Regions from separate parts of the Steroidobacter cummioxidans genome, predicted to be linked through region 2. Evidence: riboswitches for the same ligand, from Rfam matches in the RefSeq annotation. Region 2 holds a riboswitch; each other region holds the start of a gene.
What was found. Region 2 has a riboswitch for cyclic di-GMP ahead of D0550_RS16825 (M23 family metallopeptidase). Riboswitches for the same ligand answer to the same signal wherever they lie in the genome.
Positions count from the first base shown of each region.

Region 1 (7,175 bases), on a different contig from region 2:
GAGCGTGGCATGTCATCGCGCAGGACGAGAAGCTCGGCGACGCGTCGGGGAGTGATCAGGTCACGATAAACGCGGCGATAGATTTCGAACGCGGAGACGGAGTGCAGGAGCGCACTCCACTGGTAGTAGTCCGCCGCGCCGCCTGCTTGCTCGCCGCGAGGCAGCAGCAAGTGATACTTCACATCCAGAATGCGAGCGGTGCTGTCGGCGCGCTCCAGATACGTGCCGAGCCAGGTGAAGTGCCACGCTTCATCGCGCAACATCGTGCCTTGAACGACGCCCCGCGCCACATGCGAGCGATATTTCACCCACTCAAAGAAATTGCCCACTTCTGCCTCAGTGGAAGACCGCAGGCTGGTCCCGCGCATTTCCAGCCAGGTCGCATTCAATGTCTCCCAGATTTCCGAAGTGAGCGTGCCCCGAACGGCACGCGCGTTCTCGCGAGCGGCGCGCATGCAGCTGTAGATGCTCATCGGGTTGTCGCGATCGAATGACATGAACTCGATGACATTCGACGAGGTCACCGCGTCATACCGCTGCCGGAACGCATCCATCAGGCCGATGATGGTGAGGGTCGCGATCCAGCCTTGCTCGAGGATTTCGGCGCCCTGTGGCAGCAACGACATGCGCGAGTTGACGTCGAGCATGCGAGCGAGATTCTCGGCCCGCTCGGTGTAGCGAGCCATCCAGTAGAGGTGATCGGCGGTGCGGCTCAGCATGCTAGCGCTCCAGCACCCACGTATCTTTCGTCCCGCCGCCTTGCGACGAGTTCACCACCAGCGACCCTTCTCTGAGCGCCACTCTCGTCAGGCCACCCGGCACCAATGTGACTTCACGCCCCGACAACACAAACGGCCTCAAGTCGATGTGCCTCGGCGCGATACCCGCATCGACAAACGTCGGGCACGCCGACAGCGCGAGCGTCGGTTGGGCGATGTATCTTTCCGGCGAGCGCAGGATCCGCTGCCGGAACGCCTCCAACTCCGCCTTGCTTGCCGCCGGCCCAATCAACATTCCGTACCCACCTGCGCCATGCACCTCCTTGACGACCAGCTCCGACAGATGCGCGAGCGTGTATGCCAAATCCTCCTTGCGTCGTAGAACGTACGTCGGCACGTTCGACAGCAACGGCTCCTCGCCGAGGTAGAAGCGCACCATCTCCGGCACATAGGGATAAATGGATTTGTCGTCGGCGACGCCTGTGCCAATCGCATTGGCGATCGTCACTCGCCCCGCGCGATAGGCGGCCAACAATCCTGGAATACCCAACATCGAATCCGGCCGAAACACCAACGGATCCAGGAAGTCGTCATCGATGCGTCGATAGATCACATCCACGCGCTGCGGACCGCGAGTGGTACGCATGTAGACGAACTCATCGTCGACGAACAGATCCTGTCCCTCGACCAGCTCGATGCCCATCTGCTGCGCCAGAAAGGCGTGCTCGAAGTACGCGCTGTTGTAAGCACCCGGCGTCAGCAGCGCGACGGTCGGATCGTTCACACCCGACGGCGCAACGCTGCGCAGATTCTCCAGCAACAAATCCGGATAGTGCTCGACTGGGGCCACCGAATGCAGCGCGAACAACTCGGGAAACAGTCGCATCATCATGCGCCGGTCTTCGAGCATGTATGACACGCCCGACGGCACCCGCAGATTGTCTTCGAGAACGTAGAACTCACCCTCGCCGGCACGCACCACATCGACGCCCGCGATGTGCGCATAGATCGAGCCGGGCACGTCGATGCCTTGCATCTCCGGTCGATACTGACCATTGCAAAGCACCTGCTCGGCCGGAATGCGGCCGGCCTGCAGGATCTCCTGCGAGTGATAGATATCGTTGGTGAACGCGTTCAGCGCACGCACGCGTTGCTTCAAGCCGGCGGCGAGATGCTTCCACTCGTTGGCCGGAATGATGCGCGGGACGATGTCGAAAGGAATCAGCCGCTCGGTGCCGGCTTCCTCACCATAGACGGTGAAGGTGATGCCGACGCGATGAAACAACGTGTCGGCCTCGGCGCGCTTGTGCGCAACGCGCTCGCTCGGGGTGCGCGCGAGCCAGGAAGCGAAGGTTCTGTAGTGCTCTCGCACCTCGCCGTCGCTGGCATGCATTTCATCGTACGGAATCGCCGACATCCAGACCTCTGTTGTAGCCGGGCAGCGATGCCATGGCTCGAGCTTGGAGTCGGGATGGAGCGAAAAACGTGCCAGCCGCGAAAGCAGCCAGTTATGGGCGATTTCTGCGCAAATCGCGGCGGGACGCACCACGTAAGGCCCGAATGACGGGCCCCACGCACGATCATGGGGCGCCACGCGCCCCATGGATCATCAAGGCATCTGGATCTTGCCGCCGCCGCGGCCGCCGGTGATGCCCGGCACCGGACCCTGCGGAACCACGAGCTGCGAGGCCTGCTGGCGACGCATTTCCTGGATCTGCTGGACGGTACGCTCGATCGCGGCCTGTGCCGCCGGCGCGAAGCCGATGACCGCGTCAGCCAGCGTCTGCCCCTCGATCTCGAAGCTGATGGGCACCGGACCCATGTTGGTCATGATCTCGGCCTGGCCGATGAACAGCACCGGGCGGGCAGGATCGGCGGAGCCATCGGCGCGCACCGGGGAAAGGCGACGAATCGCACCCACCTTGCGGTCGGTGAAATTGTCTTCCTGGTAGAGCCCCTCGGCGTCCATCTGCGGGTCCTGATTACGATCTTCGGCCATGTGAAACCTCTAATGAATTCGCCCGCTTGCAGCGGGCTACGGTATCGGCGAGTGCTTTATGACAGTAGACCAGTCAGCGTGCCTGGGTTCAAGGCGGTGACAGTCTTCGTCAGGGGGCACAACGCCGTTACAATGGGGCCATCTTCAATGAGAGCAACGGGCGCCAGACGCTCGAGTGACCCCCCCATGCAGGAACCCGACAACCCCTTCAGCGAAGCCTTCGGCAAGGCCGTCGACCTGGGCAACCGGATCGCCGACACGGATGACAAGGCCGACATCTGGGACATCGCCGACGGTCTGCTGGCGGGCGCCGTGCAGTACTGGTTGTACTCGCGGCAACCCTGTTCGGATCCAGAGTGCGAAGAATGCCAGCCCATCAGCACTGCCGAGGGCCGGATCGAGGAGCTGCGCAAACTGATGCGTCAATTCGCCGAAGAAAGCGAATATTTCCACTCGCCCACGGATCGCAATGTCGGCCGCGCCTGAGTAGCCCGGCCACCCGCGCGCGCCCGCTGTCCTCGTGGCGCATCCTTCGCGACGCGCCCAGCATCATGACAGTTGCTCTTTGTCAACGGCCAGTGCGTAAATTTTTTGCGGCGAAAAATAGTTTGGGCGTACGTGCTTGATCCGTAATGAGGCGTAAATGCAACGCCGAAATGCGACGGCGTTTTGCGATCCAGCGCACACCGTCCAATTCGTGTCGCCCTTCACACTTTCGCCCGTGACCTCGTGCGGGAGACCCATGCGGTGGGAATGTTGAAGAACTTGAAGCTCAGACATCGCGCGTACGTGTGCGCATACAACTCGTTTCGATTTGCCGCGCGGCTGCGGGGCGACTTGAGCGAGTTCGCGCCCTCGATCGCCGAGACATTGGAAAGCGTGGGCGATGAGCTCGCTGCGCTGGCGCGTGACAGCTGTCCGACGGAGAACGAGCGTCGTCAGCTGATCGAAGGCCTCGAAGGTGCGCTACGCGCGCTCGGCCTTTCCGATGCTGCGCAGGTTCATATCGTTTCTCAGCTCGCGCCGCGCATCATGGCGGGCGAGCCCGCGAGCGCGAGCAAAGAAGCGTGGACGCGCATGGCGGTGTAACAAAACCGCCAACAACGGACCAGATGAGACATAACCTCAAGGCAAACGCAGCATCTCACTTGTCGCCAAACCCCTTGTCTGCTGAAAGCGACCGGACTTGCTTGACTTATGCCTTGAGCGTGCCGATGATCGAATCGTTCCAAGACGATTGTTAGATTTCCTGGGCAAACTCGCCGAAAGGCGAGGACGCAAAGCTTCCGGTCTAACGGATTCATTTCCTAAGACAGCGGGGTTGCCACGGGGCCGCGACATAATGCGGCAACGGTTTCGCCACAAAAGACAACAGCGAAACCGCCGTGAACGAGCGCGATGCGCATAAGCGCGCTCACTCCCCCCGCCGAAATGAATCGTTCAGCCGCAAGCGCGTCCACCGCACGCGGGCGGTGATCAGCGGCGCAACGGGTCGGGGAAGAAACGTGGAAGACAATACCAGCAAGGTCTATGTCGAGCCGGAAAGCTCACAGCCGCCGCTCGTCTCCCAAAACGCAGGGAGCGGCACGCAGCTGTTCGTCATCAATCTGTGCGCCTCCATCGCACCGGTGCCGACGACGGGTCGTAACATTCCCGGTCTCGAGAATTACAAGCTTTATCAGGTCGCGCGTGTCGAGGATGGACGCACGCGGCATCGTCTGCGCCTCGGCTTCTTCACGAACGAAGCGCATGCTGAACGCGTTCTTACTGTCGTTCGTCAGCAGTATCCAACCGCATTCACAACCAGCCTGAGCGATGAGGATCGCCGCTTCGCGCGCGGCTACTTGCCCGCCTCGACGCCGGCGCCTGCTCCGCGTCCTGCCGTTGCTGTTGTCAACACACCGCCACCCGCTCCCGTCGCCGCAGCGCCAGCTCCGAAAGCTGCGCCTGCTCCTGTCGCTGCAGCTCCCGCTCCGACGAAGGCTGCTCCTGCTCCGGTCCTCGCGCCGCCGGCAGCCGCGCCTGCTAAGGCCGTTGCCAGGCCCGCTCAACCGGCGAAGCCAGCCGCGAAAGCTCCGAGCGACGAAGTCGTGGAGATGACGTGGGAGCCGGACGAAGAAACCAAAGCTGCAGTCACGTCGGCGTCGTTGCCGAAGATCAAAGCGCTCACCGAAGCCCCCGGCCTCGATGAGATGAGCTGGAACGACGATCCCGCTCCCACACCGCTCGCCGCCGCTCCTGCGCCGACACCGTCGAAAGAACCGCTCGCTGTTGGTTTGTTGAGTGGCAAGTTTGCCGCGCTCGATACCAGCAAGCTCAAAATCAAAACCACCGCGCCGGTGCCCGCAGCCGCTGCCGCTGCTGCTAAAAGCAAGGCAGCCACTCCGCCCGCGCCCGTCGCTGTGCCGCCGAAGCTGGATACAGCGCGGAGCGTGCGCGTGCCCGCTCTTACGTTCTCCGATCCTGAACCGACGCCGGCTGCCGCACAGCAGGCGAAAGGATCGAACGAGCCGTATCACGTCGGCAAAGGCCTGAAGATCGAAGATGTCGATACCTTCGAGCTCGACCTCTACGACGAGCCGCCGGCCAAGTCCGCCGCGCCCGCTGCTGCTTCACCGTCGCCCGCCGTAACAAACAAAGCGGCTGCAGCCAAACCCGCCGCTGCGCCGAAACCCGCTGCCGCGAAGCCCGCAGCGCCACCCGTTGCCAAGAAGGCTGAGCCGCCGGCAAAACCGGTCGCACCGCCCGTGGTGAATAAAGCGGCAACGCCGGCTCCCAAGCAGGTTCCGCCAGCGCCAGTGCGCGATACCTCGAATGCGCATCCGAATCTCGACAGCACGCAAACGATCCGCGCGCTGACCAGCGAAGAGCTGAACGACAACGCGCAGGAAAAGTGGTTTGCGATTCAGCTCGCCGCGTCCGAGCAGCCGGTGAATCTGGACACCATGCCGCACCTCGATATCTTCGAGGCGTATCGCTTGTATTCGGTCGCCACGGCGGGCAGCGGCAAGATCGTGCACTCGCTGCGCCTGGGCTTTTTCAAAGAAGCCGTGTCTGCCGAAGCGGTGGCTGGCTATCTCAAAACATTCTTCGCATCGCCGTCGGTGCTGCGCATCAGCGCCGCCGAGCAGCTGCGCTTCAAAGATGCGCCACAACCGCGTCGCGCCGAACCTGAAGAGCCGAAGAACAACGTCGTCGAGCTCAACAACGCCCGCGCCAGTCGCGCGCCAGTCGTGCCGACCATCACCATGGAAGTCGATACGTCGGCCACTGGTGCATTTCGCCCCAATGCCACCGGTGCGTTCCGTCCGAACGCGACGGGCGCGCTGAGCTCCGCCACCGGCACGTTCAAGCCGGGCGCAACCGGCGCCTTCAAGCCCAATGCGACCGGTGCGTTCAAGCTGAACTCCACCGGCGTTCACAAAGCGCTGGACAGCAGGGTTGCCGCCAAAGCCGCCGGCCCCGCAACCAAACGCTCCGAGCCGACTCGCGCAGGCAACACCGGCAAGCACAAGCAGCTCAAGAAGAGCCTGGCCGACGAGCTGTTGGAAGAGGCGCGCGAAGTCGAGTTGTCCGAGAGCGGCGTACGCAAGCTGCCGCAGAGCAACTCGCTGCTGTCGCGCCTGCTCGGCAAGAAGAAGTAGCACTCGCGCAGACCCTCGGGTCTGCGGCAAACTGCCCCGTCTTCTCCTGACGAGGCTGCGCCGTGGACATCAGAACTGCCGACCTGTGCGATCAATTCAGCGACGAGCTGGACATCTGTGAGCCGTTGTTCGGCGATTTCGGCGGACAGATCCAGTTCGGCGGCCCGATCGCCACCATCAAATGCTTCGAAGACAACTCGCTGGTTCGCGAGCTGACCGCTGAAGCCGGCAACGGCCGCGTGCTGGTCATCGATGCCGGCGGCTCCATGCGTCGTGCCGTGGTGGGCGATATGCTCGCCCAGAAGGCCGTCGACAATGGCTGGGCAGGCATCGTCGTCTTCGGCTGCATCCGCGACTCCGCCGCGATGGCCGACATGCCCATCGGCGTCAAAGCGCTCGGCACTCATCCCCTGAAGACCGACAAGCGCGGCGAAGGTCAGCGCGACATCGTGGTTCGCTTCGGCGGCGTAGCTTTTCGTCCTGGCGATTGGCTGTATGCGGACGAGGACGGCGTCATCGTCGCGCGCCGTCAACTGGTCAAGTAACGGCGGTCACAAGCGTATTTTCTTGCCGTAGCCCGTCAGCTCCAGATAACCGCGGCCGATGGGCTTGTCTCCTTCGAATGCACGCACGGCACCTTCCCAATAGATGGTGCCGGTGCTGCCACTGGCGTCGTTCTCCTGATCGTCCATGAGCGGCTTCAAGGTGATGACTCGATCGCCGACGGTCACCTGCCACTCGACCGGATAGCGAACTCCCGTGCGTGAGGAGCGCCAGTAACGCACTGGCTGCCACTCCACGGCTTCTGGTTTG
Region 1 covers NZ_LSRW01000001.1:2,161-9,335, forward strand. The annotation lists gene D0550_RS00015 (alpha-E domain-containing protein) at 1-719, opposite strand, end outside; gene D0550_RS00020 (circularly permuted type 2 ATP-grasp protein) at 721-2,136, opposite strand; gene D0550_RS00025 (hypothetical protein) at 2,329-2,718, opposite strand; gene D0550_RS00030 (hypothetical protein) at 2,905-3,204, shown strand; gene D0550_RS00035 (hypothetical protein) at 3,472-3,807, shown strand; cyclic di-GMP riboswitch class I at 3,961-4,047, shown strand; gene D0550_RS35255 (hypothetical protein) at 4,224-6,362, shown strand; gene rraA (ribonuclease E activity regulator RraA) at 6,425-6,907, shown strand; gene D0550_RS00050 (lipocalin-like domain-containing protein) at 6,914-7,175, opposite strand, start outside.
Region 1: another riboswitch for cyclic di-GMP. It lies ahead of D0550_RS35255 (hypothetical protein); the one in region 2 lies ahead of D0550_RS16825 (M23 family metallopeptidase).

Region 2 (7,175 bases):
ACTCCCGCGGCACCGAACGTCAGAACCAGTCCGATCCCGAGCTCGAGCAATGAGACCAACGCATTTACTGTTTGCTCGAACGAGAAATCGGGGAACGAGGATTCGGGTGCCGTCGCCAGAATCGCCCAGTAGATCACATCGGGAATGGCGCGCGTCACAACGAAGAGTCCGACTCCGACGAAAACCAGATCGCGCCACTCATCGAGTGTCACCGCGCTCGGCTGCACCGGCACACTGCCACCCCGCAGCAACTTCGACGCGAGCGTCGCGGGAAACAGCCACAAGACAACGACCGCGACCAACTGCATCACCATGGAAATTAGAAATGGCTTCGAAGAAACAGCCACGTCCTGATAGGTGGTCAGCAGGACTCCGACCTGGCCAAGCAAACTAAAAAACCAGAAGATGACCAGCAATCGAATCCCTACGATCAAGATCTGATGTGGAATCACATCGCCTCCTAATTGTTCTTGGCCTAATCAGACCTCAAAGCTTCGTCGACAACCAGATCGCAAACGACGTTGCGCCCTTCACTATCCAGCGCAGCACGCGATACAGGCCCCTGCTTTCCCCGCCGTGTGCGACAGCATGCTCTTCGTGTTCCTTCTCGTCGCGGCGAATGGATTCGACGGCCGCCAGCGCTTCTGGATCCTGCACACCCAGCACCGCGACCTGATGTTCAAGATGATCGTTGACGGTGTTCTCGATCGCCGCGGTACAGACCCAGATAGCCCGTTCGCCGAACAGCGCCGTGACGGTGCCGAGCATCCATCCGCCGGCCATCCACAGCGGCAGGGCATGGCACGGCCGGACGTTTCGCGCCTTCAATAAACGATCGAAAGTTTTGAAATGAGTGAGCTCGTGCCCGAGCATGTGCTCCAACGCCGGGACACACCCTGGATGCAGCACCCGCGCGATAGCGATCTGGCTCCGATAGATCCGGATCGCCCCGCACTCACCCGCATGATCGACACGTAAGATCTGATCGACGGTCTGGGCCGTAGTCACTCGAAGTCCTTTAACCGAGCGCAAACAAACGCGCCGCGTTTTTCAACGCGGCGCGCCTTGATCGATCGAAGCTCAAGCGGTGACTGGGCTAACCCTGTCCCGCCAGCGCTCCGTGACAATGCTTGAACTTCTTCCCTGAGCCGCACGGGCACAGCTCGTTGCGGCCGACCTTTTTCGTCTCACGCACGAACTGCGCGACGGGCTCGCCCGTTTCGGCGGCCATCGGCTGGGGTTCTTGCGCAGGAGCTGTCGGCGCGGTGATTTGTTCCGGAGCGGCGTGCTGGAACTGCATGGCGCGCGCGAGGCGAGCCTGGCGCTCCTGCTCTTCACGCTCTTCACGCTCGACATCGGCCTGCGTGCGCAGTTGCATGCGAGAGAGCATCGACACAGTGTCGTGCTTGATGCGATCGAGCATGGCGGTGAACAGCTCGAAGGCTTCGCGCTTGTATTCCTGCTTGGGGTTCTTCTGTGCGTAGCTGCGCAGGTGAATGCCCTGGCGGAGATAGTCCATCGCAGCGAGGTGCTCGCGCCAGTGCGAGTCCAACTGCTGCAGCATGATGGCCTTCTCGATGTGACGCACGACGGGGGCGCCGTACAGCTCCACCTTGGCCTCGTACGTCTTGTCGATGATCTCGTGGATGCGCTTGCGCACGCCCTCTTCGACCAGGTTCTGGTCTTGTTCCAGCCAGGCCTTGGGATCGATTTCGACGGCGAAGTCCTTCTCGACGGCCTGTTTCAGGCCCTCGATGTCCCACTGCTCTTCCAGGCTGCCGGGCGACACGTGCCGATCGATCAACGCATTGACCACCTCCTGACGAATGCCGGCGATGGCATCGCCCACTTCCTCGGCGGCCATGAGATCGGTGCGCTGGTTGTAGATGACCTTACGCTGATCGTTGGCGACGTCGTCGTACTCGAGCAGGTTCTTACGAGCATCGAAGTTGTGGGCTTCGACCTTGCGCTGGGCGCGCTCGATCTGTTTCGAGAGCATGCGGCTCTCGATCACTTCGCCTTCCTTCATGCCGGCGGTCTGCAGCCAGCGTTTGACGCGCTCGGGATCGCCGAAGATGCGCATCAAGTTGTCTTCGAGCGAAAGATAGAAACGGCTCGAGCCCGAGTCACCCTGACGACCGGAACGGCCGCGCAGCTGGTTGTCGATACGACGGGATTCGTGACGCTCGGTGCCGACGATGTGCAGGCCGCCGGCGGCGAGCACTGCCTCATGACGCTGTTTCCACTCCTCGCGCACGCGGGCCTTGGTCGCATCATCGACTTCGCCCATGCCCTGCAATTCGACTTCCAGGTTGCCGCCGAGCACGATGTCGGTACCGCGGCCGGCCATGTTGGTAGCGATGGTCACTGCGCCGGGACGGCCGGCCTGTGCGACGATCAGCGCCTCGCGCTCGTGCTGCTTGGCGTTCAGCACCTGGTGCGGAATCTGTTCTTTTTCGAGCAGCTTCGACAGCAGCTCGGAAGTTTCGATGGACGTGGTGCCCACCAGCGCCGGCTGGCCGCGCGACACGCAGTCGCGAATGTCCTCGATGATGGCTGCGAACTTGTCGTTCTGCGTCAGATACACGAAGTCGGGATGATCTTTGCGGATCATCGGCTTGTTGGTCGGAATCACCACCACTTCCAGCCCATAGATCGACTGGAATTCGAACGCTTCGGTATCGGCCGTACCGGTCATGCCGGCCAGCTTCGAATACATGCGGAAGTAATTCTGGAATGTGATCGAGGCGACCGTCTGGTTCTCTTCGCGAACCCGCACGCGCTCTTTCGCTTCGATGGCCTGATGCAGACCGTCCGACCAGCGACGGCCCGGCATGGTGCGGCCGGTGAACTCGTCGACGATGACCACTTCGCCGTTGCGCACGATGTACTCCACATCGCGGTGGTACAGCGAGTGAGCCCGGAGCGCCGCATTCAAGTGATGCATGATGCGGATGTTGGCCGCGTCGTACAGGCTCTCGCCCGCCTGCAACAGACCGGCTTCGGCAATCAGCTGTTCGGCGTGCTCATGGCCGGTGTCGGACAGATGCACCTGGCGAGACTTCTCGTCGGCCCAGTAGTCGCCCTCGCCTTCCTCGCTTTCCTGACGCTGCAGCTTCGGCGCCAGCTCGTTGATCCGCAGGTAGAGCTCGGTGCTCTCCTCAGCGGGTCCGGAAATGATCAGCGGCGTGCGGGCTTCGTCGATCAGGATCGAGTCCACTTCGTCGACGATGGCGTACGCGAGCCCGCGCTGCACGCGGTCCTCGAGCCGGAACGCGAGGTTGTCGCGCAGGTAGTCGAAGCCGAATTCGTTGTTGGTGCCGTAGGTGATGTCGGAGTTGTAAGCGGCGCGCTTCTCCTCCGGGCTCTGGCCGCTCTTGATCACACCGACGGTCAGGCCGAGGAAGCGATAGACCCGGCCCATCCACTCCGCGTCACGCGAGGCCAGGTATTCGTTGACCGTGACCACGTGCACGCCCTTGGCGGGCAACGCATTCAGGTAGGCACCCAGCGTCGCCATCAGCGTCTTACCTTCACCGGTGCGCATTTCGGCGATCTTGCCCTGATGCAGCACGGTGCCGCCGATGAGCTGAACGTCGAAATGCCGCATGCCCAGCACTCGGCGGGCAGCCTCTCGGGTCGCGGCAAAGGCCTGGGGCGCAATGTCGTCCAGGGTCTTGCCCTGGGCCAGCAACTGACGGAACTCCGCCGTCTTGGCCTGCAACTGCTCGTCGGACAGCGCCCGGAAGGATTCTTCCAGGGCATTGGTCTTGTCGACGATCCGGGAATAACCGCTCAGAAGCCGCTGATTGCGACTGCCGAACAGCTGGGTCAGCCAATTCGCCACGCTGAAACTCCGGGGATGGGGCCGTCAGGGCCCACAAAAGCCTGTTGGGAAAAGCCCATTATTGTACACGCGCGCCCGGCGACTCTAATTACGGTCTCGCCAGCTGCATGCTGGAATGGCCGGGGCGCCGCATGGCTTGGGGCGGCTTACCGCGAAAACAAGCTGAAGAAGCGCTTTTTTACCGACGCACGAATGTCATCGGATCCACGGCGCGGCCCTGCTTGAGCACCTCGAAATGCAGGTGCGGGCCGGTGGAGCGGCCAGTCGAGCCGATCAGCGCGATGGCCTGGCCTTTCTGCACGGTGTCGCCGACCTGCACCAGCGCCTTGGAATTGTGCGCGTAGCGGGTGACGTAGCCGTTGCCGTGATTGATCTCCACTGTCCGGCCGTAGCCGAAGCGCTCCTTGGAATAAGTCACCACGCCCGAGGCGACCGCCACCACCTGCGAGCCAGCCGGGCCCGCGAAGTCGATGCCGCGGTGATAGGCGTTACGACCAGTGAATGGATCGGCGCGATAGCCGAAGTGCGAGGAAATCCAGCCCTGCAACACCGGCCGGCCGTCCGGCACCACCTGGCGGCTCAGGTTGCGCGTGGAAATCATGCTTTCCAGCACGCTCAGCTGGCGCTCGCGGTCGCGGATCTGGTTGGTCAGGTCATCGAGCATGGCGGTCAGCTCGGGGGCGGCGACGGTGGCACCTTCCACCAGGCCTTCGGGACCGCCGACGGCGGGCTCGCTATCGAAATTGAATTCGCCCTTGTCGAGATTGGCCATCTCGGTGAGCCGGCGGCCCAGGGCATCGAGGCGGATCACGTGCGCATTCATCTGGCCGACGCGGCTGGTCAGCGCATCGAGCCGTTCTTGCAGATCGCGCCGGGCATTGGCCACTTCGAGCCGCTGCTGCTCCAGTTTCGCGCCCCACTCCGTAACCTGCGCGGCCGGGTTGAGAATGAAACCGCCGCGACCGAGCTGGATGCCGGCGAACAGCACGCCGGCCAGCACTATCGTCACAGTCGCTATCGTCACCGTCATCGCCAAGGGGCGGCCAAGCTCGAACTGGCGAGCCTTGCCGAAGCGCCTGGAGAACACGATGACGTTCATTTGATCACTACCTTCTCTCTTTCGCGCCCTAAACGGCCAGTTTCCACTGACGGCACGATAAAACGTTCACACCCGCCTTGAACTTGCCCGCTTCCAGCGACAAGGTTCGCGACGTGACGAGCCGGTTTGATGGCCCGAGCAGAACTGCGGTGGACGTAGAACCGAATGTTCGAGTTGTACATCCTGGCAACCCCGCTATCGTGGCGCGGCCCGCGATGTGCGTACCTGCAGCCGTAGACCGGTGGCTTTGCGTCCCCGCCTTTCGACGGGTTTGCCCTTAACAGTGCCCGGAATATGCATAACGTAGTGTCCAAAGATCAAGCGCCTGGCGCGCATATTGACGCTTTCAGCGTATGACTGATCGTTTCAAACCGCTGGGCGAGACCGTTGGCCCGTTATTCGCGCAACTCGAGCAGCGCGTGGCAGCACACGTCGAGCTGACCGAGCGGATCCGCGCCGCGCTCACAGGTCCGGAAAAAGATCATGTGGTGTCAGCAAGTTGCCGCGGCGACACGCTCGTGGTGCTGGCGGATTCGGCGGCCTGGTGCCCGCAGATTCGTTATGCCCAGGCGCAGCTGTTGGAAGTGTTAAATGCGTCGCCTGCCAGCGAAGGTGAGAGGCAGGTCACAAAAGTAAAAGTTCGCGTCGGCAGGAAGCTGCGCGACTCGACTGAGCGTTAACGGCAGATTTTCGCGCTGACCGGCTGACTGGCCAGCCACAGCGAGAACTGAACCGGCTGTGGCATGCGTATGCTGCTTAATAACAGCGGCACCCGCGGTCCGATCAAGCAGCAGCTCACTTCTTAAGCGCTGACCATCGCGGCCGCAGGTACATAAGAGATCGGCGAGTCTTTCGGGTTATCGAAAGTCACCGGCTGCCACGCGTTCGGCGTGTTGATCAGCTTGCGGACCAGCTGATTGTTGAGCGCGTGGCCGGATTTGTGGCCGCTGAATTCGCCGATCAGGCTCTTGCCGAGCAGGTACAGATCGCCGATGGCGTCGAGGATCTTGTGTTTGACGAACTCGTCCTCGTAGCGCAGGCCGTCTTCGTTCAGCACGCGGTACTCGTCCAGCACGATGGCGTTGTCCATGGTGCCGCCCAGCGCCAGATTCTTCGAGCGCATGTATTCCAGGTCGCGCATGAAGCCGAAGGTGCGCGCGCGGCTGATCTCTTTCAAATAGGAGGTCGTGGAGAAGTCCATCGACGCGGTCTGCGAGCGCTTCTTGAACACCGGGTGGTTGAACTCGATTTCCATGTTCACCTTGAAGCCGTTGTACGGCTCGAAGCGCGCCCACTTGTCACCATCGCGCACTTCCAGCGGCGCGAGGATGCGGACGAAACGTTTCGGCGCGGGCTGCTCTTCGATGCCCGCCGACTGCAGCAGGAACACGAACGGACCGGCGCTGCCGTCCATGATGGGGACCTCTTCGGCGGACAGGTCCACATAGGCATTGTCCAGGCCGAGACCGGCAAATGCCGACAACAGATGTTCGACTGTCGAGACCCTGGCCTCGCCATTGAACAGGGACGTGCCGAGCGTGGTATCGCCGACGTTTTCGGCATACGCGCGCACGTCCACCGGCTCATTCAGATCGGTGCGACGGAACACAACGCCGGTGTCTACCGGCGCCGGACGCAGCACCATCAGCACTTTTTTACCGGAGTGGAGGCCGACGCCGGTCGCGCGGATGGTGTTCTTGAGGGTTCGTTGTCGCAGCATGAGGGGTTCCAAGCGGCGCAGACCCTAACACTGCCGGCAAGTGAACGGCAAGCCTCTGACTTGCCGTTACTTTTGCTGACATTGAAAAAGGACTTTCACCGCTCACGAATGAATCGACTTGCCAACCTGCAACGAAGTTCCAGCGGCACCATGCATGTTCCCCATGTAACTCATAGAGAGAGTTGGTACCGCCCGCCGCAGATCTCCCGCGGGATTTTTCCCCGGCCGTGCTCCTTGGGCCGCACAGCCTTCGGGTCAGCAGTCGTGCTTCATCGGGCCGTTCCGCCTCAATCCGCCTGCCGACGCAAAAACGCCGGAATATCCAGCATCGACGTATCTTCAGCGGTCAGACCGTCGCCGACCGCGCGACGAGCGGCACCTGCGTGCGGATCGCGCTGGTTACGGATATAGGTCGGAACGTGCAGATCGTCGAGCGTGGGCACGCTGCCACGACGGCCGCCGGGGATGGCGGTCATGCGACGCGTATCCTGCTGCGGCGCCTGCATCTG
Region 2 covers NZ_LSRW01000032.1:32,899-40,073, reverse strand. The annotation lists gene D0550_RS16840 (hypothetical protein) at 1-452, opposite strand, end outside; gene D0550_RS16835 (demethoxyubiquinone hydroxylase family protein) at 487-1,008, opposite strand; gene secA (preprotein translocase subunit SecA) at 1,097-3,847, opposite strand; gene D0550_RS16825 (M23 family metallopeptidase) at 4,026-4,946, opposite strand; cyclic di-GMP riboswitch class I at 5,129-5,232, opposite strand; gene D0550_RS16820 (DciA family protein) at 5,300-5,626, shown strand; gene lpxC (UDP-3-O-acyl-N-acetylglucosamine deacetylase) at 5,749-6,666, opposite strand; gene ftsZ (cell division protein FtsZ) at 6,954-7,175, opposite strand, start outside.

Region 3 (7,175 bases), on a different contig from region 2:
CGTAGGTGGGCGTGCGCTGGCCGCCGATGCGATCACAAAGCGTCATCGCCTCTTTGATCACGCGCGCCGAGCCCTCCATATCGCCCAGTGCGCGCAGCGTAATGGCCAGTTCCGACATGTCGTCGGCAGCTGGCAAGCCGCCGCCGTTCGCCATTTGCCGGCGCAGATGCACGGCGTCCTCGAGATAACTCAGCGAACGTTCCGGATCGCCGCTGCGGCGGAACGCGCGACCGATGGAAGCGAGCAATCGGGCTCGCACTTCCGGACGCATGCCTTTATCGGCTCGCACCTGCAAGCCCGACTGTTCGAGCAGCTGCCGTGCGGTGATCTCTTTGCCTTGCGCTTTGAAAGGCTCGGCCGCGGAGAACACATCCAGCATGAATTCGGAGACGGCCTGCGCCGATTTGCTTTCGTTGGTGGCGCGGTCGCGCTCGGCGGCGATGCGCTGGTTCTGCACCGACATCGCGACCGCGAACGCCACGATGACCACCATCAGGAATGCGCCGGCCGACACGCCGAACGCATGGCGGCTCACGAACCGTTGTGAGTAGTACAGCCAGTTGCCCTGGCGCGCGACCACCGGTTCGGCCGACAAATAACGACGCACGTCGGCCGCCAGCTGTTCGACCGAGCCATAGCGATGCTGCGGCTCCTTGCGAAGCGCGCGCATGACGATCGAGTCGATGTCGCCGAGCAAGCGTTTCTGCAACCGGTCCGGCTGCAGTCCGCGAGCCAGCGCGATGGCGGCGATGGGCGATTCGCCTTCGGTGGCCTGGGCCGCATCGACCGCTTTCTTGACCGCGGTGCTCGGGCGCTGCGGATCGCTGATACAGATGGAACGTTCCAGCTCGAGCTGGCTGGCCGAGGAGGGCACGGTGTACGGCCGCAGCCCGGTGAGCAGTTCATATAAAACGACACCGAGTGCATACACGTCGCTGGCGGTCGTGACCTGACGGCCGAGAATCTGTTCCGGGCTGGCATATTCCGGCGTGAGCAGCCGGTCGTTCATGCGCGTCAGCGCCAGCATGGCTGCCGCGTCGCCGGTGTCGAGCAGTTTCGCAATACCGAAGTCCAGCAGTTTGGGCGAGCCTTCAGCCGTCACCAGGATGTTGGCGGGCTTCAGGTCGCGATGCACGATCAGGTTCTGGTGCGCGTACTGGACGGCGTTACATATTTCCAGAAACAGTTTCAGCCGTGCCGTGAGATCGAGCTGCTGCCGGTCGCAATAACGATCGACGGGCTCGCCGTGCACATATTCCATGACCAGATACGGCTGGCCTTCCTGGGTCTCGCCGGCGTCGAGCAGCCGGGCGATGTTGGCGTGATTCAGGCTGGCGAGAATTTGCCGTTCGGCACGAAAGCGCTGCCCGAGGTCGCCATGGATGGTCGCGTTGTCGACGATCTTGACCGCGACCTGCGCCGAATACTGACGGTCGGCGCGCTCGCCCAGATAAACCGTGCCGGTGCCGCCGTGGCCGAGGATGGACGCGAGCTTGTAGTTTCCGATCACGCGCCCGACCAGCGCCTTGCGTCGGTCGCGGGTGGTGGCATCGATGGCCGCGCCGAGCGCGTGCGTCAGCGGGCCGGTGGACTGGCCGACGTCGCACGCCAGCAATTCGAGCAGCTCGTCTTTCAGTTCCTTGTCGTCGCCGGTCTGCGCGCTGACGAAGGCTTCGCGCTCGCGTTCCGGCAACTCGACAGCGCGGGAGAACAGATCCTGCAGGCGCTCCCAACGGTCGTCGACAATCTTCCCTGGTTGTCCCGTCGTCATGAAGGTTCGGGTTCGCGATTCCGGTTCGGTCGGATCTGGCGCAGGATCCAGGCCTTGGCGAGCCGGATCTCCCGATCGACGGTGGCCTCGGACACTTTCAGGGTCTCGGACAGCTCCTGATAGGTGAGGCCGCCGAAATAATGCAGCTCCACCATCTCCGCGAGGCGGGGATTGTTGCCGGACAGGCGCTGCAACGCCTCGTCGATTTCCAGCACGTCGATATCGCCCGCAGTGGCTGGGCCGAGATCGAGCACATCCATGTCGAAGTCATTGAGCGAGCCGGTGGTCGTGCCGCCGCGCTTCTCGCGAAACCGCGTCTTGGCATGGTCCACCAGAATACGTCGCATCTGCCGCGCGGCAACCGCAAAGAAGTGCGCACGGTCCTGCCACGAGACATTCATCTCGACGAGCTTGACGAATGCCTCGTGCACGACGGCAGTGGCCTGCAGTGTGTGGCCAGGCCGCTCGCGTTTCATGTAGCGGCGAGCCCGGTTACGCAGCTCCTCGTATATGAGCGGCGTCAGTCGTTCCAGGGCGCGGGTATCCCCTGACTGCCACGCAGACAACAGCCGTGTCACTGCCTGCCGGTCGGGCGGTGGAATGGCCGCTGCGATTGTGTTGCTCAGTTGCGGGTCTCCGATTCGGGGCCTGTCTGTTCTTCCCACGCTAAACGCATGGGCGCTTCCGTCGGGTTCTCTAGTTTACGGGCTCGAGTGCGACAGTTTCTCACTTGGTGCCCCGGCCGCACCGCGAGCTGCCCGCCAAAACCGCCCTACGGCCGTCCCTGAATCCGGCTCAACCGATTGATTTGGAGGGATCTCCGCAAGCAATCGCCGAGCGATGTACTGATTGTTCCCTTTTTCTTCCGCTTGTCCAGAGGGTGCTGTGACGGGTTTCTCAAAGGGACGTCGCTTATCCCAGTGATCGAGCCTTGCTGGTTCGAATTTTTAGCACTTTTCCTGGGAGGGTTTGTTGTCATGCGTAACGTATTTGCAATTTCGGCGGTGGTGGCGGGCGTCCTGTTTGCGGCTGGCAATAGCACTGGCGCGCAGCTGGTGGACGGCGATACCGGTGGCAAGCGCCCGGTATTTAACATTGTCGATGGCGACACGGGCGGTAAGCGTCCGGTGCTCGCGGATGGCGATACCGGTGGTAAGCGTCCGGTATTTAACATTGTCGATGGCGACACGGGCGGCAAGCGTCCGGTGCTGGCGGATGGCGATACCGGCGGCAAGCGCCCTGTATTCAATCTCACCGACGGTGACACGGGCGGCAAGCGTCCGGTGCTCGCCGATGGTGATACCGGCGGCAAGCGCCCGGTTTTCAATTTCACTGACGGCGACACGGGCGGCAAGCGTCCGGTGCTGGCCGATGGTGACACCGGCGGCAAGCGCCCGGTTCTCAATTTCACTGACGGTGACACAGGCGGCAAGCGTCCGGTGTTGACGCTGGCCGATGGCGATACCGGCGGCAAGCGTCCAGTTTTCAATTTCACTGACGGCGACACGGGCGGCAAGCGCCCGGTGCTGACGCTCGCCGATGGCGATACCGGCGGCAAGCGCCCGGTTTTCAATTTCACTGACGGCGACACGGGCGGCAAGCGTCCGGTGCTGACGCTCGCCGATGGCGACACCGGCGGCAAGCGCCCGGTTTTCAATTTCACTGACGGTGACACAGGCGGCAAGCGTCCGGTGTTGACGCTGGCTGATGGCGATACCGGCGGCAAGCGTCCGGTGCTCGCGTAATAAATGAATCCATCGCAACAGATTTGAATTCGAGTTTGGAGATGAAGATGAAAAAGCGTATCGCCCTTGGCGCCGCCATGTTGCTCACCCTCGGCACCGCAGTTGCCAGCACGTTCCTGTACGGCCACGAGCAAGCGTCGCTGGTCGGGCGGATGACGGAGCAGCAGATCACGTTGCCCTCCGATCATCTGCCGGCCGCGCAGACCGTGACTCCGGAGATGATTGCGATGTGGAAGGCAAAAGCCGCGTCGACTGATTACGAAAGTCTGAAAGCGCCTATCTAATTCACAGGTGCAATGGCGCGACCGGCTCCCTCCCGCCGGTCGCGCCGCGGTCGTCGGTGGACGGATACAGGCGTCGATGTTGTTGTCGTCGCCTACCGACAGACCTTCGAAGTGTGCGGTGAGTCACAGGCCCGTCGCGGTTTTGCGCCGCTGGCATCACACTTCGTTCGTTGACATATTTGCGCTGCGTATAGCACCCTAGCTGGCGTTGTCAGAGGTCTTGCCACGCGGCTCCTTAACGGAGCAGCAGGCCCGCCTCGCACCCAGGCAAACTCACCGAAAGGTGGGGACGCAAAGCCACCGGTCTAAGGGAAATTTTCCTAGGACAGCGGGGTTGCCAGCGCGGCCTCCTGCTTCGCAATGGAGGCGCCGATCGGCCCTCACCGCGTGTCCGGCGACGAATAAAAGATTGATGTCACAGTCCTCACAAGCTCGTCTGCCGCTCCGGGCTTCCGCACGGTTGCCACGCTTTGCATTGCTGGCGCTGTTGCTGCTCGGGCCTGCTGTATGTGTGCCGGCGACCCTGCTCGTCGGCCAGCGCGCGCCCGATTTCGCGCTGCGCTCGTTGGATGGTGCGAACGTGCGCCTGTCCGAGCACTCCGGCGAAGTGGTGTTGATCAACTTCTGGGCAACCTGGTGCGGGCCTTGTCGCCAGGAAATGCCATTGCTCGATGAGATCTACGGCAAGTACCGCCGCGCCGGCCTGGTGCTGTTCAGCATCAATCTGGACGAGGAAAACGAGCTGCAGGCGGCGCGTGAGATGGCAAAGACGCTGCGCGTCAGTTATCCGGTACTGTTCGATGCTCGCAAAGAAGTGAGCCGCGCCTATCAGGCGGGCACCATGCCGCTGACCGTGCTGATCGATCGCGAAGGTGTGGTGCGCTACGTTTCCGAAGGCTACAAAGTCGGTTATGAAACGCGCTACACCGAAAAACTGCGTGAGCTGCTGAACGAGTGACCGCGCGCAACGGATCCGCCTCGCCAACTCAATCGAACTCGTATCGAACTCCCGAGCACCCTTCACGGATTTCCCGGACACCTCCCCATGCGTCAGAGCCTGCTGAAAACACGAATCACATGGTTGGCCGCGCTGTTGCCTCTGCTGTTCGCGGCCGGACTGGCAAGCGCACAAGACGCCGCAACCTCGGCCACGACTGCGCCGCTCGTCGACACGAGTGCGCCGGCGCCTTCGGCCCCTGCGGGCGGCGGTGACAGCTTCAAGAGCCTCGACGAAGAAGTGCAGGCGCTGAAGAAAGAAGTGCTGGATCTGAACCGCGAGCTGTTCGTGCTGGAGGAGGAGCTGCTGTTCCCCGCCAACACGCAGGTGGCCGTGTTCGTGTCCATGGACGTGGGCGAGTTCTTCGCGCTCGACTCGGTGACCTTGAAGCTCGACAACAAGGAAGTCGCCAACTATCTGTACACCGAGCGCGAGGCGCAGGCGCTGCTCAAAGGCGGCGTGCACCGCGTGTTCATCGGCAATCTCAAGGCTGGCGAGCACGAGCTGATCGCGCTGTTCACCGGCCAGGGCCCGAATCAGCGTGACTATCGGCGCGGCGCGACCATCAAGCTCGACAAGGGCGTCGGCGCCAAGTACGTCGAGCTCAAGATCAGCGACAAGGCGCTCAAGGCGCAACCCGAATTCATCGTCAAGGAATGGGAATAACCCGTGCCGGGGCGACGTTACAAATTACTGGTCGCGATGCTGCTCGCGCCAGTCCTGGGACTGGCCGCGACCGGCGCCGGCGCCAAGGAGAAGAAGCCTCCTGAGCCGCGACCCCTGGTCGGCACCCCGCAGGTCGTGCGCGATCTGCATTGGGGCGACGTGCTGTTCTACTTCTATCAGGGCGACTATCTGCAGGCCTTGACGCGGCTTGGTGCCGCGCAGGATTTCAATCGCGTGAGTCATCACGGCGTGGAGGCCGAGCTGCTCAAGGGCGGCTTGTACCTGTCGCTCGGTCAGCATGAAGAGGCGGGTCGCATCTTCAAGGCGCTGCTGAACGACAACGTGCCGCTCGATGTGCGCAACCGCGCCTGGTTCTATCTCGCGAAGGTCTGGTATCAGCGCAACTATCTCGAAGACGCCGCGACCGCGCTGGCTTCGATTCATGGCGCACTGCCGGGCGATCTGGAGCCCGAGCGTCATCTGCTGCAAGCGCAGGTGTTGATGTATTTGAACCGCTATGACGAAGCGATTCGCGCGTTGGAGCGGTGGCAGCCGGTGGGCAAAGGCGACGTCTGGTCGTCTTACGCGCGCTTCAATATCGGTGTGGCGCTGGTGCGGCAGGACCGCGTCGAGGAAGCGGCCGAGCTGTTGAATGAAGTCGGTCAGATCGCCGCACCGACCGAAGAGCTGGCAGCGCTGCGTGACAAGGCCAACCTTGCGCTCGGCTTCGCCTGGCTCAAGGGCAATCGTCCCGAAGACGCCAAGAAAGTTTTACAACGGGTGCGGCTGACCGGCCCGCAATCGAACAAGGCCCTGCTCGCGGTGGGCTGGGCGGATTCGGCAGAGAAGAAGTTCAACAAGGCGTTGGCGCCCTGGATGGAGCTGCGCGATCGCGACATGCTCGATGCAGCGGTGCAGGAATCGTATCTCGCCATTCCGTATGCATACGCGCAGCTGGCGGCGACCGGGCAGGCGGCGGAACAGTATGTGAACGCGGTTGAAGCGTTCGCAGCGGAATCCAAGCGCATCGATCAATCCATTCAGGCCATTCGCGACGGCAAGCTGCTCGATGCCATCGTGGACAACGACCAGGCCGATCAGGTGGGCTGGTACTGGCAGCTGCAGAATCTGCCGGACGCGCCTGAGACCCGCTATCTGTATCACCTGCTGGCGACGCATGAGTTCCAGGAAGGGTTGAAGAACTATCGCGACCTCAAGCTCATGCAACGCAATCTCGCGACCTGGGCGTTGAGCGTGCAGGCATTCGACGACATGGTGGATACGCGGCATCGTGCATTCGATCGGCGTGTGCCCGCCCTGCAGGGCATGCTGGACAGCGTCGATCTGGATGCGATGGAAGCGCACAAGAACGAGTTGGAATCGCGCCTGGCCGCGACCGAGCGCGACAACGATGTGACCGCGCTGGCGACCTCGCGTGAACAGGAACAATGGACCAAGGTGCAGCAGATCGAAGCTGTGCTGGCGAAAGCGGACCAGAGCGATCCGATGGTGCAGGAGATGCGCGAGAAGGCGCGTCTGATCAAGGGCAAGCTGCTGTGGGATTTCAATGGCAGCTACAAAGCTCGCTTGTGGCGCGCGCGCAAGGAACTGCGTGAGCTGGATGTCGCGTACAAAGAGGCGCGTCGCCGTTCGGTGCTCGTCGATCGTGCACGCGCCGACTATCCCGCTCGCACGGAGGAGTTTGCGCGTCG
Region 3 covers NZ_LSRW01000018.1:42,557-49,731, reverse strand. The annotation lists gene D0550_RS11655 (serine/threonine-protein kinase) at 1-1,771, opposite strand, end outside; gene D0550_RS11650 (ECF-type sigma factor) at 1,768-2,349, opposite strand; gene D0550_RS11645 (hypothetical protein) at 2,749-3,516, shown strand; gene D0550_RS11640 (hypothetical protein) at 3,564-3,800, shown strand; cyclic di-GMP riboswitch class I at 4,057-4,142, shown strand; gene D0550_RS11635 (TlpA family protein disulfide reductase) at 4,213-4,758, shown strand; gene D0550_RS11630 (AraC family transcriptional regulator) at 4,846-5,463, shown strand; gene D0550_RS11625 (tetratricopeptide repeat protein) at 5,467-7,175, shown strand, end outside.
Region 3: another riboswitch for cyclic di-GMP. It lies ahead of D0550_RS11635 (TlpA family protein disulfide reductase); the one in region 2 lies ahead of D0550_RS16825 (M23 family metallopeptidase).

Region 4 (7,175 bases), on a different contig from region 2:
CGCCATTTCCAGCTGATTCGCCGGCAGCGCCTCGAAGTACAGCGTGATGTCGGAGCTGGTGGTGCCGTTCATGGAGCCGCCGTTGGTCAGCACTTGATAGAAGTGCTCGCCGTCGCCGACGTTCTTCGACCCCTTGAACATCATGTGCTCGAACAGGTGGGCGAAGCCGGTGAGCCCGGGACGCTCGTTGCGGGAACCCACGTCGTACGCGACATTCACGGCGATCACGGGCGTAGTGTGATCTTCGACCAACTGCACCCGCAGGCCGTTCTTCAGCGTGTGCTCGGAAAAATCTACACGAACCGCGGCAGGTGTCGCAGCAATTGCTGGCATGGTGGGCAGCAGGGCGAAAGCGAGAGACAGACAGACGCCGTATCGACGGGGTCTCATGGTGACCACTCCGTTATCGCGGCGCGCGCCGCTTTGGGATTGCAGATCCGGCCGAGAATACATCATTAATTCGACCCATCGATCATCCTGACAGACTCGTCAGATCGGGCCGACGACAAGAAAAAGGCCCGCGCGAAGCGGGCCTTGGAAGGATTCTGCGTGCTCGGTACGGTCGCTTACGGGATGGTCTTCGAGCCCGAGTTGGAGACGTCGCTTTCACCGCCACCGCTGTTGTACGCCTTCACGCGGAAGTACCACGTGCCCGACGTGAGCCCGGTGATCGTGTAACTCGCCGTGCCGGCATTTGCGACCTGGACAGTCTGATCGAGGCTGGTCGCGGTGCGTCCATACACGATCCGATAGCCGGCCAGGTTGGTCAGCGACGAGCCGTCGGTGTTCTGGGTCGGCGGTGTCCACGACAACGTCGCGCTGCCGGTCGACGCTTGCACCACAGTGATCGCAAACGACGGCAGCGAGGCGCTGAGTGTTCCGTCACTCACCGAGATCACGATGTTCGAGTAAGTGCCCGCGTTCGAGGCCGTCGGCGTGCCGGACAAACGTCCCGTCGACGTGTTGAACGACGCCCACGATGGGCGGTTCGCGATGCTGTAGGTCAGCGTGTTGCCATCGGGGTCGTTGCCCGTCGGCTGGAAGTTATAGGCGGCACCCGAGGACACGGTCGTCGCCGGCGTGCCACTGATCGTCGGAGCACGATTGCTCGCGCCGGTGACGTTGATGGAGAACGCGGGCAACGTCGCAGTCAGGTTGCCATCGGTCACGCTGATGCGAATGTTCGAGAACGTGCCGGCCGCAGTGGGCGTGCCGTTCAAGCGGCCCGTCGCCGTGCTGAACTGCGCCCAGCTCGGTGCGTTCTGAATGGAGAAGCTGATGGTGTTGCCATCCGGATCGCTGGCGGTCGGCGTGAACGAATACGCCGCCCCGACGCTCGCGCTCGTCGATGGCGAGCCGGAAATCGTCGGCGCGCGATTGGGCGCGGCCGAGACCACGATCGAGAACGCAGGCAGCGACGTCGAAACGCGGCCATCGCTCACGCTGACGATCAGGTTCGAGTAAGTGCCGATGTCGGTCGTCGACGGTGTGCCGGTCAAAACGCCGGTCGCAGCGCTGAACGTCGCCCAGCGCGGCTGATTGCTGATGCGATAGACCAGCGTGTCGCCATCCGCATCGCTGGCTTGCGGGGTAAAGGTGTACGTCTGCATCGCCTGCACGCTAGTGGTCGGCGTGCCGCTGATGGTAGGCGCGCGATTGTCGAGGCCGCGCACCTGGATGGAGAACGCCGGCAGCGTGACGGTGCTCGTGCCGTCGTTGACGCTGATGCGGATGTTCGAATACGTACCGACGTTCGCTGCGCCCGGCGTACCGCTCAACACGCCACTCTGGGTGCTGAAGGTCGCCCACGACGGACGATTGGACACCGTGAAGCGCAGACGATCGTTCTCAGGATCGGAATACGTGGGTTGGAACAGATAGCGCTGATCCACGATCACCGACGTCGCCGGCGTGCCGGAAATGGTCGGCGGATTATTGGGCGGCGGTGGCGGCTGCGTCCGGCCATTCACCTTGATCGTGAAGGGACCGATGGAGCGCGTGTCGCGGCCATCGGTGACACTGATCGTGATTTCCTGGGAGTCGCCCACGTGGGCGTCTTGCGGCGTGCCGCTCAGGATGCCGGTTTCGGAGTCGAAGCTGGCCCACGCCGGCTGATTGGTGATGAAGAACTCGAGGAAGTCGTCGTCCGCATCGATCGCGCTGGGCTCGAACCGATACGGCTGCCCCGCAGTCGCGGTGGCCGCAGGAATGCCATCCACTTCGGGCGGCTGATTCGCCGGCACCGGCAGCGCCGGATCGTCGGCAGTACCGCCTGCCGGCGGCGACTGCTCGCTGACTGGTCCCGTTACAGCGCCATCGTCACTAGAGTCGCCGCATGCTCCCAATGACGCGGCAATCAACGCCAGCAGGGCCCGCTGCAGGAAGGTTTTCCCGAAAATAGTTGGAATCATTGCTCGTACCTTGGCTTCGCGCACGACAACGACGGTCCGAGGACCGGCGCTGAATCGCGCTGCTGTGTTCCGGAAAAAAGGCAGTCGCCGCAACGCATGCGCGGCGCTCGAAGCGCAAAGAAAGATTGGCGCGCACGGGGGCGTGCGCTATCGGCAGCTTGTTGTCGTTGTTCTTCACACGATCGCGCGTGCACGCGCTCGCAAGGGGCCTTGCGAACGTCGCGACGGTGGCGTCGGTGGCAACCCCGCTGTCGTAGGAGCGCTGCGCATCACACGCAGTGTTCCAGTAGACCGGAGGCTTTGCGTCCCCGCCTTTCGACGGGTTTGCCGATATCACTTTCTGCTGCTCCCAGACTTTATTATCTGGTCGAAAGCGACCGAGGTCCCTTTCGACTTAACTGTGGTCAGTCGACCCCAGGGCCGCAAGGCCTGGTCGAACAGCAGCAAAAGAATAGGAAGGATGACGGCAAGCTCGGTGACGCTGAAGAGCTGGCCGGCAACCCCGCTATCCCCAGCATCGCTGTAGGACCGGAGGCTTTGCGTCGCCGTCTTTCGACGGTTATGCCCTGGTGAAGCGTTGTTCGTTCGGTTCGCGTCCCTCACCCACTCTCGCCGCCGTGAAGGCCGCGTCCAGTAGAGCCGGTGCGATTCGACGAAATCGATTGAACAAAACTTCGTGGTCGGAGCGGAGTTAATCGTAGGGATTTTGTTTTTGCAATTGTCGGTAGTGACCGACAGCGCGGCGGTGGAAATGTCACCGCTAATTCACATAACCGCGCCAGAATTCAGACGCGAGTGCAACGTGCTGCGCGCACTGCTGCTGTGCATGCGCGCAAACATTTAACAATGCCGAAAAACAAAGCGGCGGCTGGATCGCTCCAGCCGCCGCTGCACTATCGAGCCAGCAGTGCTTGTTACCGCACGACCTTCGACGAGACGTTCGAGTTCGCGCTCTCCGAGCCGTTGCTGGTGTAAGCACGCACCGAGAAGTAGTAGGTGCCCGGCGAGAGATTGCTGATGGTGTAGCGCGTGATGCCCGCGTTCGCCACCTGGATCGTCTGCGTCATCGCACTGGCGCTGGTGCCGTACGAAATGCGGTAACCGGCCAGGTTGCCCAGCGAGCTGCCGTCGGTGTTGGTGGTCGGCGGAGTCCAGCTCAGCGTCGCGCCGCCATTCGACACATCGACCACGCTGATCGAGAAGGCCGCCAACGAAGTGGTCGCACGACCGTCGCTCACGCTGATCGTGATGTTGTTGTACGTGCCGACCTGCGAGGCGCTCGGCGTGCCGGACAGCTGACCGGTGCTGGTGTTGAACGTGGCCCAGCTCGGACGATTCGCGATCGAGTAGGTCAGCGTGTTGCCATCCGGATCGCTCGCGGTCGGACGGAAGCTATAGGCGCTGCCCGCGTTGACCGAGCGAGCCGGCGTGCCGCTGATGACCGGCGCGCGATTCGTGCTGTTCGTGACGTTGATCGAGAACGCCGGCAGCGAAGTCGTTGCCGTGCCATCGCTCACACGAATCTGGATGTTGCTGAAGGTACCGGTTGCGGTCGGTGTGCCGCTGAGACGACCGGTCGAAGTGTTGAAGGTCGCCCAGCTCGGACGATTGGTGATGGTGTAGCCGAGCGTGTTGCCGTCGGGATCGTTGGCAGAGGGCTGGAAACTATAGGCAGTACCGACCGTCGCGGTCGTCGCCGGCGTGCCGCTGATCGTCGGCGCGCGATTGGCAATCGTGCCGGTGGTGTTCACCGTCACCGAGAAGGCCGGCAGCGATACCGTGTTCACGCCGTCGGTGACGCGCAGGATGATATTGTTATAGACGCCGGGCGACTTCGGGTAACCCATGAGCCGGCCGCTGTTCGGTGCCAGCACCATCCAGCCCGGCTTGTTCACGAGCGTGAACTTCAGCGGGCGGCCTTCCGGATCGGCTGCGCTCGGCAGAAAGTTGTACGAGGTGTTGGCCTTGATGACCGCCGGCGGCGTGCCGCTGATGGTCGGTGGCCGATTGACAGTCTGGGCGGATGCGAGACCCGCAAACGAAGCCAACGCCGCGATCGCGGCGAAAGACGAAGAAACGCGCATGAGCAGCTCCCAGCAAAGCACTGTGTTCCGATGCCAGCTCGCGCCCACGACACGGATTGATAGCGTGTCGTGCACGAGCACCTGTGTCTGGCAAGGGAAGCTGGCTTTGCTGGGCCGGCGCTAAAGTGCGCGGGCGGCAGGCCGAAAAACTTCACGAGACAACCTGATCAGGTCGGGTTGTAACGGCAACCCCGCTATCTTTGGCGCGACTGCTGGAACAGTGGCACCAGAGGACCGGAGGCTTTGCGTCACCGTCTTTCGAACGGCTTTGCCCTTACAGACGGCCCATATTGTGCTGGAAACGGCCAATGTGACATATCGGGGCCCAACCCCCCCAAAAACGCGTTTCAGGAAAAACCTGCAAGCGGCAGCCAGGCACTTTCAGCGACTCTTAATGGCGACGCTTAGTGAAGGCGCATCCAAAACCTGATGCGCAGGCCGCAGCAAACTCTATTTTTTTCGAGATATTTGTTATTCCGGCAGCGTGAAGCCGTGCTGTCGTACCAGCCGCGTGCAGGCGGCCACCAGGTGCTCATCGTAAAGTTTTCCGGCACTCCGGTTGATCTCTTCGATCGCGGCATCCATGCCCGCAGCCGGCCGGTACGGACGCGGCGAGCACATCGCTTCCACCGTATCGGCGATCGCGAGGATGCGGGCTTCGAGCATGATCTCCTCGCCCTTCACGCCGCGCGGATAACCGCTGCCGTCGTACCGCTCGTGCGACTGATAAATGATGTCGGCGACGGGCGCGCCCAGATCGATATCCGCAAGCAGCTGGCAACCTTCTTCGACGTGAGTGCGCATCAGCGCGAGCTCGGCCTCAGTCAGCGGTGCGGGCTTGCTGAGAATGGACGCCGGCACGGCGATGTTGCCGACGTCGTGTAACAGAGCGGCAACTCGCAAGCCGTGCTGGCGCTCGCCATCGAGACCCGCTTCGCGACCGATCGCGACCGCTAACGCAGCCAGGCGACGCGACGAACCCGCGGTGTACGGATCGTGCCGCTCGCTCATGCGCACGAATGAATCGATCATGCCTTGAAGCGCCACATCGGTGCGTTGAAGCGCACTCAGCGTCACCGCATGCGCTCGCTTCGAGTGCAAAACGCGCCAGACGCCATCAGCCAACGCCGCGAGCGCGCGCTGCTCTTCGTCGCCGTAGTTCGTATCCCGATTGCCAACGCCGAGCACCGCGACGACTTCGTCACCGGACAGCATGGGCACGGCCAGAAAGCGCGTGAGGTCCGGCAGGCCATCGCTCTGCGGCTTGCGGGCGATATCGTTGGTCCAGGTCGCATGCTTACCTCGCACGCATTCACTGAGCATCATCGCGCGGCCAATCGGCTGCGGCTCCGCATCGGACATCACCACCTGCGGCCGGCTGGCATCGCGCCAGGCAGCCAGTGTCATGGTCTTCTGCGCGTTATCGACGAAATACAAATAGCCCAGCGGGCTGCGGGCCACTTCCAGTGCCTGCTCGATCACCCGTCGCACGATGGCGGACTCATCGAACGAGTCGGCCTGTTTGAACAGCTCGACCAGGAACTCGGACTGACGCTGCGCCAGGCGGTTCGCGATGAGCTCGCGACGACGCTGCGCGATATCGCGGATCAGCACGATGCTGTCGCCGCGCGTGTTCTCCAGCAGACCGACGCTCACCTCGACGTCGAACAACGTGCCGTCCTTGCGACGATGCTTGGTCTCGTAACGACCACCACCACGGACTCGACCCAGCTGCAGTCGCATCGTGGTCTCGCCGGACGTGGGATCCTCGATGTCGGCGGCATTCATACGCAACAGCTCTTCCTTGCTGTAGCCCGACATGCGGCAGTAGGTCGCGTTGACGTCCTGGATCTGACCGTCGCTCCCCAACAGCCACGAGCCGTCGGCCGCGGCATCGAGTAGCACGTTGCCGGCCTTCGCTTGTTCCTGCAGCGTTCGTTCGTTCTCCACTCGCTGCGTGAGATCGAACGCGGCGACCAGATCGGCATTGCGACCGTCGAACTCGATCTGCTGCGAGGAGATAGATAAGGAGAGCGCGCCGCCATTCTTGCGCTGGTGCGCGCTGATCAGCGGGTCGCGCACATCAGCGCCCGGCATCGTCAAAGCCGACGCTTTCAAGGCCAGGAATTCGGCGCGCGAATAGCCGTACATCGCCAACGCCGCGTCGTTGACGGCGATGAAGCCGCCGGTCGCGTGATCGGCAATCCACAGCGGCTGCGGATTGTTTTCGAACACGCGGCGGAAACGCGCTTCGCCAGCGGCCAGCCGCTGATTGCTCGCTTCGAGCTCACTGATCTGCGAGCGTAACCGCGAATGAGTTTGCACCGCGCGCTCCATGGCCTCGGCCTGAGCCTGCGCTTGTTGTGCATTGTATTGGGCTTCAGCTTGCAAACGCTCGGCGCGTTCGACTGCTTCGGCTTGCGCGCGTTGCGCCTTCTCCAGGGCGTCAGTTTGCGCGGCCTGTGCGCGTTGAGCACGCTCCAGCGCTTCAGCTTGCGCAGTCTGCACGCGTTGCGCCTTCTCGAGCGCTTCCGCTTGAGCGGCTTGCTGACGTTGCGCGGCCTGCGCTTTTTCGAGCGCCTCGGCTTGATTCTTTTCGAGCACGGCGAAGCGCTGCATGGCCGCCGTGTCGAGCATGTTCATCGGACGGGTGTTGCCGCTCGTGCCGTTGCCATGCGCT
Region 4 covers NZ_LSRW01000005.1:71,946-79,120, forward strand. The annotation lists gene D0550_RS04070 (M16 family metallopeptidase) at 1-390, opposite strand, end outside; gene D0550_RS04075 (putative Ig domain-containing protein) at 567-2,411, opposite strand; cyclic di-GMP riboswitch class I at 2,647-2,750, opposite strand; cyclic di-GMP riboswitch class I at 2,904-2,987, opposite strand; gene D0550_RS04080 (fibronectin type III domain-containing protein) at 3,326-4,495, opposite strand; cyclic di-GMP riboswitch class I at 4,677-4,778, opposite strand; gene D0550_RS04085 (HD domain-containing phosphohydrolase) at 4,967-7,175, opposite strand, start outside.
Region 4: another riboswitch for cyclic di-GMP. It lies ahead of D0550_RS04080 (fibronectin type III domain-containing protein); the one in region 2 lies ahead of D0550_RS16825 (M23 family metallopeptidase).